DNA from 4 places in the Paraburkholderia phytofirmans OLGA172 genome. Region 1 is predicted to be linked to each of the others. Evidence: riboswitches for the same ligand, from Rfam matches in the RefSeq annotation. Region 1 holds a riboswitch; each other region holds the start of a gene.

Evidence for each region. Region 1 has a riboswitch for cobalamin ahead of AYM40_RS03750 (TonB-dependent receptor domain-containing protein). Riboswitches for the same ligand answer to the same signal wherever they lie in the genome.
Region 2: another riboswitch for cobalamin. It lies ahead of AYM40_RS27200 (oxidoreductase); the one in region 1 lies ahead of AYM40_RS03750 (TonB-dependent receptor domain-containing protein).
Region 3: another riboswitch for cobalamin. It lies ahead of AYM40_RS33325 (CbtB domain-containing protein); the one in region 1 lies ahead of AYM40_RS03750 (TonB-dependent receptor domain-containing protein).
Region 4: another riboswitch for cobalamin. It lies ahead of cobA (uroporphyrinogen-III C-methyltransferase); the one in region 1 lies ahead of AYM40_RS03750 (TonB-dependent receptor domain-containing protein).

What each region holds. Positions count from the first base shown of each region.
Region 1 is NZ_CP014578.1:868,940-872,854, forward strand. Features, by position in the region: gene AYM40_RS03730 (EVE domain-containing protein) at 142-600, opposite strand; RNA gene ssrS (6S RNA) at 704-885, opposite strand; gene AYM40_RS03740 (cell division protein ZapA) at 996-1,310, opposite strand; gene AYM40_RS03745 (hypothetical protein) at 1,307-1,663, opposite strand; cobalamin riboswitch at 1,871-2,128, shown strand; gene AYM40_RS03750 (TonB-dependent receptor domain-containing protein) at 2,219-3,915, shown strand, end outside.
Region 2 is NZ_CP014579.1:1,595,767-1,599,681, forward strand. Features, by position in the region: gene AYM40_RS27190 (cobalt-precorrin-5B (C(1))-methyltransferase) at 1-523, opposite strand, end outside; gene AYM40_RS27195 (bifunctional cobalt-precorrin-7 (C(5))-methyltransferase/cobalt-precorrin-6B (C(15))-methyltransferase) at 523-1,857, opposite strand; cobalamin riboswitch at 1,942-2,121, shown strand; gene AYM40_RS27200 (oxidoreductase) at 2,204-3,703, shown strand; gene AYM40_RS27205 (precorrin-8X methylmutase) at 3,696-3,915, shown strand, end outside.
Region 3 is NZ_CP014579.1:2,994,175-2,998,089, forward strand. Features, by position in the region: gene AYM40_RS42995 (DUF6531 domain-containing protein) at 1-598, opposite strand, end outside; gene AYM40_RS33320 (CbtA family protein) at 1,180-1,926, opposite strand; gene AYM40_RS33325 (CbtB domain-containing protein) at 1,938-2,159, opposite strand; cobalamin riboswitch at 2,202-2,341, opposite strand; gene AYM40_RS33330 (histidine phosphatase family protein) at 2,396-3,070, shown strand; gene AYM40_RS33335 (MarR family winged helix-turn-helix transcriptional regulator) at 3,293-3,754, shown strand; gene AYM40_RS33340 (FUSC family protein) at 3,761-3,915, shown strand, end outside.
Region 4 is NZ_CP014579.1:1,200,298-1,204,212, reverse strand. Features, by position in the region: gene cobN (cobaltochelatase subunit CobN) at 1-91, opposite strand, end outside; gene cobW (cobalamin biosynthesis protein CobW) at 98-1,198, opposite strand; cobalamin riboswitch at 1,396-1,669, opposite strand; cobalamin riboswitch at 1,749-1,977, shown strand; gene cobA (uroporphyrinogen-III C-methyltransferase) at 2,201-3,097, shown strand; gene AYM40_RS43845 (cobalamin biosynthesis protein) at 3,094-3,717, shown strand; gene cobO (cob(I)yrinic acid a,c-diamide adenosyltransferase) at 3,714-3,915, shown strand, end outside.

The DNA of each region.
Region 1 (3,915 bases):
GGCACAACGTTTGCGAGTCCGTTAGGCGCTTGTAACCTGAGCTTGGTTCCCTAATTTCACGTTCGCTCAAGGTTTGCTTTCATCCGCGCACAGATGTGCGCATGACTCAACCGAGCACGGGTCGCATGTGCGTACGCATCGTCAAACAAGACGTTTGGTGATGAAGCGCCATTCGGCTTCGGTCACCGGCGTGATCGACAGGCGGTTGCCTCTGGCGAGCACGCGCATGTCCTTCAATTCCTCATGCTCGCGCAGCGCCGCAAGCGGAATCAACGGAATCTTCTTCTTGAACACCACATCGACGAGTAGCCAGCGCGGCGTTTCCTGCGACGACTTCGGGTCGTAGTAGGGACTCTTCCTGTCGAACTGAGTCGGATCCGGATAGGCGGTGGACGATACCTCCGCGAGCCCGGCGATGCCCGGCTCAGGGCAACTCGAGTGATAGAACAGCACGCCGTCGCCGACCTGCATCATGTCGCGCATGAAGTTGCGCGCCTGATAGTTGCGCACACCAGTCCACGGCAATGTGTGCTGCGGTGCCTGAGCGAGATGGTCGATGCTTGCTTCGTCCGGTTCGGACTTCATTAGCCAGTAGCGCATGAATCGAATTGAACGTGAGTGAACGTTACGGGTTTGATGCAGCAAGAAAAATCGAGGCCCAAAGAAAAACGGCACCGAACCGAAGTCCGATGCCGTTTTGAATAAGGTCCCCGCCTTAGCCGCTAGGCCGGCATCCTGAACCGGGGGTTCAGAATTGGTCGCAGTTAGCAGCACTTCGGGTACATCAGACAGAGTGACGCGCACACCCGTGCTACAAATTTCCACAACCGTGCACATGGCATTGGTTCAAGGAATATATGACCTTGGCGAACCAGGCAGGGAAGTCAAACCGATTGAACTCAATCGCTTGCATGAGCCTTCGCTCATGCATTCCGCTTGAATCCGTAGCCGATCTCAGGACCGGCCACTTGAAACTGTTCGAGACTGCTGGGTACTTACTGCATGCTGTACTGCTGAATCACAGTACCCAGTTGTTCGTTCATTTGGTGCATTGTACGCCGGATTTCTTCCGCGGGAAATGCTTCCCCGTGTCGCACGCTCGTTTGCAGCTTAAGCAGTTCCGATGCCAGCGACAGCGCAGCCATGACGGCAATGCGATCCGTGCCGCGTACGTTGCTGCTATTGCGGATCTTCGACATCTCGGCGTCGACGCGTGCCACCGCTTCGAGCAGCGCGCCTTCAGTTTCCGGCGAGCAGGCGAGGCGATAGGGCACGCCGAGAATCGATACTTCGATCTGCTTGGTGGTCATGCATTTTCTCCATGGCGGGTGACGTCGCTCTCCGCTTCGACCTCATGCGGCGCGGTCTCGAGCAGATCGAGCTGATTGTCCGGCTCGTTGTGCGCGCGAGCCCGCGGCAGCTTTTCGAGGATCGCATTCAGGCGGACCTGTGCGTCGTCGATCTTTGCCGACAGCGCGTCGCGTTCCGCCTGCAGTGCATCGCGCTCCTCACGCATCAACGCGAGTTCAGTGCGCGTGGCCTCTGCTTCGGCACGCGTTTGAGCGAGCTGATCTTCGAGCGCGAGCCGCGCTTCATTGTGGCGTTGGCTGATCGCGATCAGCTTGCCGATATTTTGTGAAAGTGTTTCGAGTTCGGTGAGCATCTGCTGCGTCCTCTAAAGACATTGCATTTTAGCGCGGAATGTCGCAGGTTCCGACAATTGTCTCGTTTCGAGACGTAACAACATCGCTTTATGCAGGCTTTTATCGACCATATGATGAAAAGCACCACGCGCATCGGACAATAGCCTGCACATAACAGATCAGATTGCGCACGGCCTAACCATTCTTGACGGACCCGAGGGCCGCTCCTAAACTGGCCGCACTCTGGTGCCCGCGCGCGCTTTTCCACAGTGCGCGCAGTTAAACGGGAAGCAGGGCGCGCGTCTCGCCTGAACGCGCGAACCTGCGCTGCCCCCGCAACGGTAAGCGACCGCATTCGTCATGCAGGTCGATCCTGATCGCGTGTTCGAAGCTGAACACGCGAGTGTGCCACTGCGCGTCACGCGTGGGAAGGCGGGATCGATGTGTCGCCAGCCCGGATACCGGCCAGAGGGAGAGGGTCGTCCGCACGCAAACGTTAAACAGCGCGGCCGCCTCGTTACGCATCGGCCTGCGGGGAAGCGGGCCGAGCACGCTATCCACAGGAATGTCATCCCATGTTGTCCCCTATCGCTCGCGCGGCGTTGCTCGCCTTTGCGAGCCTGCCGCTCGTCGCGCATGCGCAAGCTGCTTCTTCTTCTTCTTCTTCTTCTTCTTCTTCGCCGTCTTCATCTTCATCTGCCGATACGGGGTCTGCCGGTCCGTCACCCACGCTGTTGTCGCCCGTTGTAGTCAGCGCGGAACGCGGGCCGCAACCGCTCGCCGATGCGATCCCGCAGACCACGCTGTTCGACCAGCAGGACATCGCCGATACGACTGCGACCGATTTGCCCGGTCTGCTGCAACTCGCGCCCGGTGCGCAGATTTCGCGCACCGGTGGACCGGGTTCAACGGCGAGCCTGTTTCTGCGCGGCGCATCGTCGACGCAATCGCTTTTGCTGATCGACGGCGTGCGGGTCGATTCGGTGAGCCTGGGCGCGCCGCAACTCGCGCAGATTCCGCTCGACCAGATCGACCGCGTCGAAGTGGTGAACGGCAACGTGTCCGCGTTATACGGTTCGGGCGCAATTGGCGGCGTGGTACAGGTCTTCACGAAAGACGGCGGCGAGCATCCGCCACGCTTCAATTTTTCGGTGGGCTATGGCAGCTATCACACGCAGACGCAGCAGATGGGCGTGAACGGCGCGCTGGATCAAGACGGCAAGACGACCTTCAGCATCTCGCTCGCGCGCTCGAAAGACGACGGCTTCTCGTCGCTCAATCCGGCAGAGGCGCCCAACGCGAATCCAAACGCAAACGGCTATCTGAACGAAAGCATCTCGGCTTCGCTGCGCCACAAGTTCAACGACAAATGGGACGCGGGCGTCACGTATCTCCAGTCGAACGGCAATAACAGCTACGACAACGCATACGGCCTGCCCACCGATCTAAACAACCTGTACACCAAAGTGCGCCAGGTGTCGGTGTTCGCGAACGGCAAGCTGACCGACTGGTGGACCACGCACTTCATCGTTGCCGAAGGCGACGACCGCAGCGTGTCGAATACCAACGGCATCTACAACGGCCGCTTCGACACCGACAACCGGCAGTACACGTGGCAAAACGATTTCGCGTTCGCCGCGCAGCAGAACCTGCAGGTCGGCTATGAGCATCTGGATCAGAGCCTCGACTCGGATACCTTCGCGGCGCCCGACCGGCATGTGGATTCGGGCTTTGTCGGTTATACGGGGCGCTTCGGGCGCAACCAGGTTCAGGCCAATCTGCGGCGCGATCAGTATTCCGATTTCGGCGGGGCGAACAGTTACTATCTCGGCTACGGCTTCGACATCAGCGAGCATTGGAAGGCGACCGCAAGCTACTCGGATTCGTTTCGCGCGCCGAGCTTCGACGATCTGTACTATCCGTACAGCGGTAATCCGTCGATCCAGCCGGAGCGCAGCCATTCGATCGAAGCAGCGTTGCAGTACGCCTCGAATGCGCTTGGCGTGATGCGTCTGAGTGCGTTCCAGACGCGGTATTCGAATCTGATCGACTACCCGCAGGTCTCGCCTGGCATTTATCTGGCCGAGAACGTCGGCCGTGCGAAGGTGCAGGGGCTCGAAGGATCGTGGAGCGGCCATGTCGGCAAGACGGATATGCGTGCGTCGGTGACGCTGCAAAATCCCGTCGACCTCGATAGCGATACCGATCTCGTGCGGCGTGCCCGGCACTTCGCGTCGCTGGCGGTGAATCGCAGTATCGCCGGGTGGCGTGT
Region 2 (3,915 bases), on a different replicon from region 1:
AGCCGCCGAGAATGCCGAGGCGCGGGTTCATCGTTTTCAGCGCGAGTGCTTCGCCGCCTTCGACGCCGATCGTCACTTCGAAGCCGCCGGTGTATCCATGTTCGGCCGCGAGCTCGATCAGATGCTCGGTCATCATCTTGCGCGGTACCGGATTGATCGCCGGTTCGCCGACCGCCAGCGTGAGGCCGGCGCGCGTCACGGTGCCAACGCCGGGTCCCGCGCGGAATATCACCCCTGGTTCGGCACGCAGGCGCACGCGGGCGAATACGATCGCGCCGTGCGTCACGTCGGGGTCGTCGCCTGCGTCTTTCACCGTGCCCGCTTCGGCGCCGTCGGCGCACAGGCGGCAGAACACCAGCGGCAGCGGCACGTGCTGGCCCTTCGGCAATACGATCTCCGCGACCTCGCTGACGATACCCGCGAGCAGCAGACGCGCGGCCGCGAGCGACGTCGCGGTGGCGCAGCTGCCGGTCGTGTAGCCGCTACGCAGCGGCGCGGGTTGTTCGGGCGTTTCTTCGCGCATTAGGGTTGCGGTGAGGCGGCTGAGGTGCCATTAGCGGCATTGATGTCACTGGCGCCATTCGTGCCATTCGTGCTGCTTGTGGCGTGCGCGCCGTTCGTGTTGCTCGCACTGGACGTGCCGCTGGCGCCGTCAGCCGGCTTGGTGACATCCAGCAGTGTAATCGGCAGCGCCTGGCGCCAGGTATCGAAGCCGCCAAGCGGCTGGGCCTCGGCAAGCGCGATCCGGGTCAGCGTGCCGCCATGCTGCTCCCGCCACGCCGCGAGCGTCGCCTCGCCTTGCAAAGTGACCGCATTGGCGACCAGCCTCCCGCCGTCACGCAGACGCGCCCAGCAGGCATCGAGCACGCCCGGCGCCGTCACGCCGCCGCCGATGAACACCGCATCCGGCACAGCCAATCCTGCCAGCGCATCGGGCGCGCGGCCAGCCACCAACTGCAGACCCGGCACGCCCAATGCATCGCGATTGTGTTCGATGAAGCGCTGCCGCTCCGCGTGCCCTTCGATCGCGATCGCGCGGCAAGTCGGGTGCGCGCGCATCCATTCGATGCCGATCGATCCGCTGCCCGCGCCCACATCCCAGAGCAATTCGCCGGGCGTCGGCGCGAGCCGCGCCAGCGTGATCGCGCGGACGTCGCGTTTGGTCAACTGACCGTCGTGGCGAAAGGCGTCGTCGGGCAAGCCGGCGGTCAACGGCAAACGCGGGGCGCCCTCCGTTGCCCGGCATTCGAGCGCAATCAGGTTCAGCGCCGCCACGTCACCCGCGGACCACTGATCCGCGCGGCCATCCATACACCGCTCCCGAGCGCCGCCCAAGTGCTCCAGCACGGTCATCCGGGTCGCGCCGAAACCGCGCGCATGCAGCAGTTCGGCCAGCGCGGCGGGCGTGCGCCCGTCGGCGCTCAGCACGAAGACGCGCGCGCCGTCGTGCAGATGAGCGTTCAGCGTCGGCAACGGCCTTCCCACCAGCGAAACCGTGGCGACATCCTGCAACGGCCAGCCAAGCCGCGCGGCCGCCAGCGACAACGACGACGGCGCAGGCAGCACCCGCAACTCACCTGCCGGCAACTGCCGCGCCAGCGTCGCGCCGACGCCGAACAGCATCGGGTCCCCGCTCGCCAGCACGCACACGGACCCGGTACGCTCCGCCAGCAAAGGCGCGAGATCGAACGGCCTCGGCCATGCCGCCCGGCGCGCGGCGAGGCGCGCGGGCAGCATCGCCAGATGACGTTCGCCGCCATAAACCACCGACGCCTCCAGCAAAGCACGCCGCGCGGGCCTCCCCAAGCCGGCGAAGCCGTCATCGCCTATGCCCACCACGGTCAGCCACGCCGGCATGCATCCATCCTCGTTCTGTATCTTCAAATAATGCGCTGTGCCACGCCGATCAAAGCGTCCAGCCTCGTTGTGCTGTTCGAAAAAAGGCATAATACAGCCGCCGGTGCCCTTCGGGGCCGAAGAGGGAACACAGTGTCGCTGTGGCTGCCCCCGCAACTGTATGCAGCGAGTCCGCCTGCGCTCCGTGCCACTGGTTAGACCGGGAAGGCCGCGGCGGACCATGACCTGCCAGCCAGGAGACCTGCCGGCCAGACTGTTCGTGCCAGCCTACATCGGGCGGGGTGTACCGATGCCGCAGCAATGCCCGACCGGGCGGCGCTCGGGCCGTCGCGCGACGCTAAACCCGGTGTCCGTCTTGAATCAAGCTCCGCCCTCCTCCACTGCTTTGCCCGACGCGGCCCTCGCGCTGCGGCCCTCGGCGTGTCCAGGGCTGCTGCGCATCGTCGCCGCGCGCGATGGTGGAATCTGCCGGATCAAATTGCCCGGCGGGGAGCTGAGCGCCGGGCAGGCCTTGGCGATTGCCGAGGCGAGCACGCAGCATGCGGCCGGTGTCGTCGAGCTGACCAATCGCGCGAATCTGCAAGTGCGCGGCGTGCGCAGCGGTCATGAAGCGGCGTTGAGCGCGGCGCTGGTCGACGCGGGGCTAGGGCCGATTCGGGCGGCCGCTGCGGACGATGTGCGCAATGTGATGCTGAGCCCGACTGCTGGCCGCGATCCATTTGCGCTGTTCGATACGAGGCCGCTCTGCGTCGAACTGCTTGCATTGCTGCAAACCGAAGCGCGTTTCGCGGCGCTATCACCCAAATTCGCGCTTCTGCTCGATGGTGGCGAGCGCCTTGCGAGGCTCGATCATCCGCATGATATCTGGCTGGCAGCGACGCAAGTTGAAGACGGGGTGCGATTCGTGTTTGGTTTGACGGGTTGTCCGCCTGCTGTGGCGAACGCGGATGTTGACGCTGAAGCTGACGCTGACGCTGATGCGGGTACCGATGCGTTCCAGCATGCCGAATACGCCGACTCGCGTGACGCCACAGAGCGCCCTCGCACGGATAGCGCGGGCGCCCTCGGCGCCGTGCTGCCCGCGCAAGTCGCGGGTCTTGTCCGCGCGCTGCTGAATACGTTCCTCGATCTGGCCACCACCGACGCCACGCGCATGCGTCATCTGCTTGCCGCGCATTCCGTCGACGCCGTATTGCAGCACGCTCAAAAGTACGTCGATTTCCCACTGTCACGCGACACGTCGCTCGCAAACTGGCGACGCGCCACGCCTGCCGATGCCGCGCTGCGGCTCGGTGCGCACGCTCAGCGAGTCGTGGGAATGCTGCACGTAGGCGGCCAACCGCCGCTCGGACGCCTCGACGCCGCCACCTTGCGCGGCCTTGCCACGCTCTCACAACAGCGCGGCAACGGCACGCTGCGCATGACGCCCTGGCAAAGCGTGTTACTGCCCGATATCGCTGCCAATGCCGCGCCCGCCGTGCTCGCTGAAATGAACGCGCTGGGCCTCGCCTGCGACCCCGCGCAGCCTATTGCGCACTTGATCGCCTGCGCCGGTTCCACAGGTTGCGCAAAAAGCCTCGCCGATACCAAAGCCGACGCGCTGCTTTTAGCGGATCGCTTGCCCAAAGGTGTCGACGTCCATCTGAGCGGCTGTCCGCGCTCATGCGCCGCCGCGCATCGCGCGCCGTACACACTGCTGGCCGCGGCGCCCGGCATCTACGACCTTTATCGACGCGACGGCCAGCCGGGTTTCGGCTCGTGCGTCGCGCACCAACTCACGATCGAACAGGCCGCCGACATGCTCGACCCATTGGCACACGCGGCCCGGAGCCCTATAGATGCTTGATTACATTCGCGACGGTCAGGAGATCTATCGCCAATCCTTCGCGACGATACGTGCGGAGGCCGATCTCTCGCGCGTTCCTGCCGACCTCGAGAAACTCGCAGTGCGCGTGATCCACGCCTGCGGCATGGTCGACGTCATTGACGATCTTCAGTTTTCCGAAGGCGCAGGTGCGGCGGGCCGTGTGGCGCTCGCGCAGGGCGCGCCGATTTTGT
Region 3 (3,915 bases), on a different replicon from region 1:
CGGGAGTACCTGGCACGGCCCACGCTCCGCCGATCCACTTGAAAGTCAGAGGCTGCTGGTCACCGCGGTACGCCACAATGTGTGGGACACTCGCGTTCGCTCCAAGCAGATCGAGTCTTCGCTGCCAGTTGTTGACCCAATTTTTACCCATCGCTGCCTGCGTGGTGTCATAGGGCCTCGAAAGATATGTACGTTGAAGGACCAGCGGAAGCGTGTCGCCGCTGGCAAAGTCAGTTTCGGAAAGCATAACGACGCCCTTTGCTGGTGACACAGGGTCCGCCACCGGGCAGGAACCGTCGGACTGAGGCGGAACCGGCACGCCACCGCAATAGTCAGCTAGCCAACTCATCTCGATATAGCAGTTGCCGTAATTGAGTGGGTTGTATGGATCGTCGGCGCCAATTGTCAAAGGTGCGCTTGCTCTGGTCACGTCAACACATGACGGGGTCCCGGGAATCCCACGAGATAGCTCATATGTCTTCATGCAATACATGTACTCTGCGGCGTTGGCGCTAAACGCGACCATAAGCAGCATGAATGCGGCAAGCAGACGGGCCGCCATGCCCGCAGGTCCCACTTTAATTCTCTTATTTTTCATAGTCATCCTTATTGGTTGTACTTGTTTGAATCCCAAGCACCCTATAAGGAGCATTCCACACCGGCTATCCGACAATTCCTAAAATTGCATTTCTCTTATTCCCGTGCAACGTTGCCCTCAGCCAACCTACGCAACAGCCCGTCAGTCGTCAACTGCGTCGCAGTGAAAAACCCAGAACGCCAGGCGCAGGATATCCGTACGTAAAAGTGATTGGGCGCTGCTACTTAAATCAGGGCCGACTGGAAGGGAAGAGACGGGCCGCGTAGCACGCCGCCCGAAAGGGAGATGGGTAGCGCAAGTAAGCGCTACGAAACTAGTCGCGGTACAAAGTGTGATTTCAAAGAATCAGACCTGTGAAGAACGGCCTGGAACTTCACTGGCCAGCCGTCCACACGGCTGTCACAAAGTTATCCCCAGTTTTTGTTCGCAAGCCTGTGGATAACATTCTGGCAAACGCGCCAAGTACTTGATGTATTTGGCTTCTCTTGCGTTGCACGTCGGCACGGCCGCTTTCGCGGCCGTGCCTTTTGCGTTAAAAACCAAGCGGCCCCGCCGCGGCCCTCTCGGCCGCGCCTCTCACATCAACGGTAAGCGGACTTCGCCGCGCCGCGGGTCGCGGGAGCCAGCAGTTTGCTCCGCTCAACCATGGCGCCGAACAGCAGCCCAATGGTCGTCCACATGATCACCTGCATCCCGATCGCCGCGACGCGGAACTTCCACAACAGCACCGCCGGGAAGGCCGCCGGCACTTCGTTGATCGCCGGCATCGACAGTTGCACGGCAGCAATGATCACGACAAACACCACACCGGCGACGATCGAGCCATTCCACGCGCCCAGCTTCAGCGCCGCGCGGCGCCGCACCTTCAGCGAGAACACCATCGCGGCCAGCGAGATTGCAATCATCAGGAAGAACAAACCGGTGCGCACCCCGATCGTCTCGGGGTTGCCCACCGAGGGGGGATTCGCCGGATATTTGATGTTCGGAACGATCACCAGCGCGATAAACGCGCCAAGCGCCAACCATGCGGACAACGCGCGCGCACTCAATGCGCCGACGCGGCCGTACGCAAACGCGAACACCAGCGAGAACAGCCCACCGAACGCCGCGCCATACGTCACCACGCCCGTCAGTAATCCCAGACCCGCTTGCGTGCCGCGGCTCACCAGTTCGGGTTCAGGCGCTTCGCCTTTGGCGGCGTCGGCCTTTTCCTCAAAGGAAATCGCCTGGTCGACCTGCGGCTCGCCCACCAATCTGGCGAAGCCGAACGTGAGCAATCCCGCGGCGATGCCTGCAAGCATCCCGCGTACCAACAATTTACCCACCATGGTCGACTCCGTTAGTGGCAGGGAAAGCCGAGCAGATGGCGGCCGTCGTGCACGAATTCATGCACATACATGCCAGGCACCAGGGACGTGGCACCTTCTTCCGCACCAACGAAATAAATCGCGAGCAACAGTAGCAAGCCGCCGAACACGACCCAAGGCAGCAGTTCACGCAGCGGAATCGGCGTGGGTTGTGCGACAGGCTGTGTCGCGGGATCGAAAACAGCGTTGGTCATATTGGACATCTCCTGGGGGTAACGCGCCCCGATAGTCGATTGAAAAGGGATGCTGCGAAGCTCAGGTCTGGCTTTCGGCTCGTGAATGCCGATTACAGTGGCGCGACCGCGCCGGGCTCTCACCGGCTTCCGTGCTTCGCAGTGACGCTATTCTACGCGCTAAACTTTGCCTCCCGGCAAGGCAAAGCATAGTCGCAGGGTCCGTCTTTAGTCTGGCCTTTATGGAAATCAACTGAATGGACATACGGCTGTTACTGATCGGCCACGCGTCGACTGCGGCGATGCGCACGGGCTGCTTTCCCGCCGACGATCCGCTCGACGCACGCGGCCTCGCCGAAGCAGGCGTCGCGTGTGCGCGTCTGTCGATTCCGGACGACGCGGCGGTTTTCGTCAGCCCTGCCGTCTGCGCGCGTGATACGGCGTCGGCCTTGGGCCTCGCTGCAACGGTCCACGAGGGACTGGCGGATATGAACTACGGTCGATGGCATGGACGCCGCCTTGCCGATCTCGCCGTCGAAGCGCCGCAAGACCTCGCCGCATGGACGCACGATCCCGACGTTGCCGCGCATGGCGGCGAGTCGTTCGGTCAACTCGTGAAACGGGTAGGACAGTGGCTCGATGCGCTGGACGATGCGTTGAGCAACGGGGTGTCTCGCGCAACGGACAGTGCATCAAGCGATGGAACGACCGGGGCAAAAAACCGTGCGTCAAGTGCAAAAACGAGCGGTGTACCGCGCAATATGCAAAACGTGGTCGCCATCACGCACGCGCCAGTGATCAAAGCCGCAATCGTTTATGCGCTCAGGGCGTCGCCGGACATGTTTTCGCGCATCGAAATCGCGCCGCTCTCGATGATCGAATTGCGCCGCTCGCGACGCGGCTGGACATGGTGGCCGGCGGCGTCACATTAACGAACTACGCGAATCCGTTGCCGAGCACCGACGCAAACATCGCGCACCGCACCATCGCCGGGCTCAAACCGGTCGATACCCTTGTGGTAGATGCCGCACCGTCACGCCGTATTCGAAGCCAATGTTGTCACATTGCGGCCGCAGGCTGTTGCCGAGTACGTCTTCACAACAATCCCAATTCAATAGTTTGCTAACGAATATTTTAGAAATACAATATCGGCCATGTCGAATCTCGATGCCTTGCGCCGCACCGTCAGCAGCACGCTGGTCGTCGCTGCCAGAAAATGGCGGCGCACGAGCCATGGCGTGCTCGCGGCATTTAACGTTTCCGAAGCGTGCGCTACGCCGCTACTGACCGCCAGCCGGCTCGGCGAAGCAGTGCGGCAGGTCACGCTGGCCGATCACATCGGCATTGAAGGGCCCTCGCTCGTGCGGCTGCTCGATCAACTGTGCGCGGCCGGCCTGATGCGCCGCGACGAAGATCCGGAAGACCGGCGCGCCAAGACCGTGGCGCTCACCGACGAAGGCCGCGCCGTCACCGCGAAAATGGAAGAAGAACTCAATACGTTGCGGGCGCAAGCTTTGAAAGGCATCTCGCGCAGCGATCTCGAAGCGACCTTGCGGGTGCTGGCCGCTTTCACGACCGACGCAGCGGCGCCGCACAACGCCGGGGATCCCGAGTAAGGGTTTATGGTCTATCCGTCCATCCGCGACTGGCTGTTCTCCGTCAAGACGTTTGCCGCGGCGATGATCGCGCTCTACATCGGTCTCTCGCTCGAGTTGCCGCGGCCCTACTGGGCCATGGCCACCGTCTACATCGTGTCGAATCCGTTTGTCGGCGCGAC
Region 4 (3,915 bases), on a different replicon from region 1:
GCACCACGATATCGGCGGGCTGCTGGTCGATACGGATCACACCTTGCGTATCGTCGACAAAACCGCCCGGCGTGGTGCGCAGCAGATGCATGACCGGTTACGCCTGTTGCGGCTGGGCGCTCGCCACGGCGCCCAAGGCGGCGTCGAATGCCTGTTGCAGCGCGGCCTGGTCGAGGTCTTCGCCGATCAGCACGAAGCGGCTTTGCTGGCCTTCGCCTGCTTCACCCGCTTGCCAGCGCCGGTCGAAGTAACTATCGAAACGGCGGCCCACGCCCTGGATCACCAGACGCATCGCCGCGCCCGGCAATGCCGCGAACCCTTTCACGCGGTAAATCGTGTTCGTTTCGACGAGCCCTTGCAATGCTGCGATCACGGCCTCGCGCGACGAAACATTCGCGTGCACCACCACCGAATCGAATTCATCGTGGTGGTGATCGGCGTCGTCAGCCGAACCATGGTGATCGTGGCGCAAGTGGATCGTTTCTTCCGAGGCCGCTTCGAGACCCAGCAACGTATGCAGGTCGAGCTGGCCCATTTGCGCACGCACGATCTTCACTTGCGGCGGAATTTCTTCGCGAATGACGGCTTCGACAGAAGCTTGACGCGCTTCGTCGAGCAAATCGGTTTTGTTCAGAATCACCAGATCGGCTGCCGACAATTGGTCTTCGAACAATTCGTGCAGCGGCGATTCGTGGTCGAGATTCGGATCGGCCTTGCGTTGCGCATCCACGGCGACCGGGTTGTCGGCGAACTGGCCGCTCGCTGCAGCCGGGCCATCTACCACGGTGACGACCGCGTCGACAGTAAAGCTATTCTTGATCTGCGGCCAGTTGAACGCCTGCACCAGCGGCTTCGGCAATGCAAGACCGGAGGTTTCGATCAGCACGTGATCGATCTGCTCGCGGCGCTCCACCAGCTTTTCCATCACCGGGAAAAATTCTTCCTGCACGGTGCAGCACAGGCAGCCGTTCGCGAGTTCATACAGTTGCCCTTCGGTTTCGACACCGTCTTCATCGCAACCGATGCCGCAACCCTTGAGGATTTCCCCGTCGATGCCGAGTTCGCCGAACTCGTTGACGATCACCGCGATGCGCTTGCCGCCCGCGTGCTGAAGAATGTGCCGCAGCAGCGTGGTCTTGCCGCTGCCGAGAAAGCCCGTGACGATGGTGACGGGGATCTTGCGCATTTGAGTTTGCATCGTGAGGTCTATCCGTAGGAGTTGCACGAGCACGCCGACGCGCCTTCGCGTTTTGTCTGCATAGGTCATGCGAGCGGGTTCATGCCCTGCAGGCAACCACAATAACAAAGCACGGGGACGAACAACGGCGTTGCCGAGGCAACCGAAAAACAGAAAACGGGAATGAAGTCCTGAACGCACCGCCGCATCCCCGCGGTGGTCGTTCTTCCTGGTCTGGCCGGTATCCGGGCTGGCGAAAGCGCCGCTTCCCCTTCCCGGACGAGTGGTTTCTCGCCCAGTGGTTATATGCCGACGCGGCCTTGCGCGTGGACATCGAAGCCGGCTCCGCGGCGCTGGAGAACGCACCGCTTTTCGCTTACCGTTGCGGGGGCAGCACAGGTTGACCCGATCCATTGCAGGCGGGCACCCTGTTTCCCGTTTAACTGCATGCGCACGAGCGCGCACACGAGCACCAAAGTGCGTGCGAGTTTAGGCCGAGAGCCCTGTGCCGTCAAGGAAACGCCGGCCGCGGCAGGGCTTTTGCGCAGTGCCGGCGCGGCCTGCCGTGTGCTATCGTATGCGCGCGTTTGGTGCCCGCATATGCGTTCGCATGTGCAGTTAAACGGGAAACAGGCCGCGCTCGCTGCGCTTAACCTGTGCTGTCCCCGCAACGGTAAGCGACCTGCGGTGCTCTCGCATCGCGCATGCGTTTTTGATGCCACTGTCTGACGAATCCGGACGGGAAGGCAAAACGCATGAGGCCGTCAGCCCGGATACCGGCCAGACGCGGAGGCAGTGAACGTCACGCTGCCGGCCGCCGGAATCCGCGAGGGACGGATGTGAAGGCGCTAAAGCACGACGTGGCGCAGCCGCTAGCGTTTTCCTGAGGGAAACGCAGCGAGCAGCGTTGTTCGTCGCGCGTAATCTGTAGCACCGCATGACCTCGATTTCCGCCGCCTCCGGCCGCATCAAGCCTCACCCGCTCCCGCTAGTCACGACATGGCGCGCGCCATGCATGCCGCGATGACCCGCGCCTGGCTGATCGGCGCCGGCCCCGGCGATGTCGAACTGATGACGCTCAAGGCGACTCGCGCCCTGGCGCAAGCCGATGTGGTGCTGGTCGACGATCTGGTGAACCCCGACGTGCTGCAGTTCGCACGCGCCGACGCGCTGGTCGTGTACGTCGGCAAACGTGGCGGGCATCCGTCGACGCCGCAGGCCGGCATCGTCGCGCAGATGCTCGAACACGTGCGGGCCGGACGCAGCGTCGCGCGTTTGAAAGGCGGCGATCCGTTCGTGTTCGGCCGTGGTGGCGAAGAACAGCAGGCGCTGCACGCAGCGGGCATCAGCGTGGAGGTGATCAACGGCATCACGGCCGGGATCGCGGCGCCCGCGGCAATTGGTATTCCGGTGACGCATCGGGATTACGCGCAAGGCGTGGTGTTCGTCACCGGGCACGGCGCCGGCAGCAGCGAGCCGGACTGGGGCGCGCTTGTCGCCACGCGGATGACGCTGGTGATTTACATGGGCATGCGGCGGCTGAACGATATCGCCGGCGCGTTACTCGCGGCCGGCATGAGCGCAGATACGCCGTGCGCGGCGATCGAATCGGCCACGCGCCCCGAGCAACGGCATGCGCTCTCGCAACTCGGCGAGTTCGCGGACGCGGTCGCGCGCGCCGGACTCGGCTCGCCGGCGATCGTGGTGATCGGCGGAGTGGCATCGCTGGCTTTGGCGCGGGATGCTGTGAGTTCTGGCGCGGTGCGTGAGGCGGGTGCGGTGGGGGCGGTGGGGGCGGTGGGGGCGGTGGGGGCGGTGGGAACGGCGGAAATGGCAAATATGGCGAACTCAGCCAGAGCGGCAGACGCCGCGGACGCTTCGGATACCGCGGAAGATTCAAACGCCGCGGACGCGCAATGAAAACCCTCAGCATCGGCATCGGTTGTCGCTTGCACAGTTCGGCTGAGCAGATCGAAGCGGCCGTGCGTGCCGCACTCGGCTCGCATGCATTCGATGAAATCAGCGCGATTGCCTCGGTCGACACCAAAGCCCACGAAGCCGGCCTGCTCGAATTCTGCGCCCGTCATGCGCTGCCGCTGAAGCTGTTCAGCCGCGCGCAGATTGCGGCGATCTCCGTGAGCGATCCGTCGGCGGCCACGCGCGAGCATCTCGGCATAGACGGCGTCTGCGAGCCATGCGCCCTGCTCGCCGCGGCGGCCGAATCTGATGCGGGCAGCGCAGTTCGTGCGGCCTATGCATCGGCATTGGCATCGGTTGCCTCTGGTGCATCGGGTACCTCAGTTGCCTCAGCTGCCGCAGTTGCCTCAGTTGCATCAGTTGCATCAGTTGCATCAGTTGCCTTAGCTGCCTCAACTGTCCCAGCCGCCTCAGTTGCATCGATCACGCCCAATCCCCCCAACGCACGGCTACTCGTGCGCAAAACCATCCACGGCGGCGTCACGGTTGCGATCGCCTCGATCACCGCCCAGCCCGCCCGCGAACAGACAAACAACGCCCATCAGGAACAGGACCTTTCATGAAAACCGACCCCGAATCGCACCAACGCATGACCGAACGCCGGCGCGAAGGCCACGAGAAAAAGCAGGCCAACGCCACCGTCGAAAAAGGCCTGCTGATCGTCAATACAGGCACCGGTAAAGGCAAAACCACCGCCGCGTTCGGCATGGCCGTGCGCGTGCTTGGACACGGCATGCGCCTCGGCGTCGTGCAATTCATCA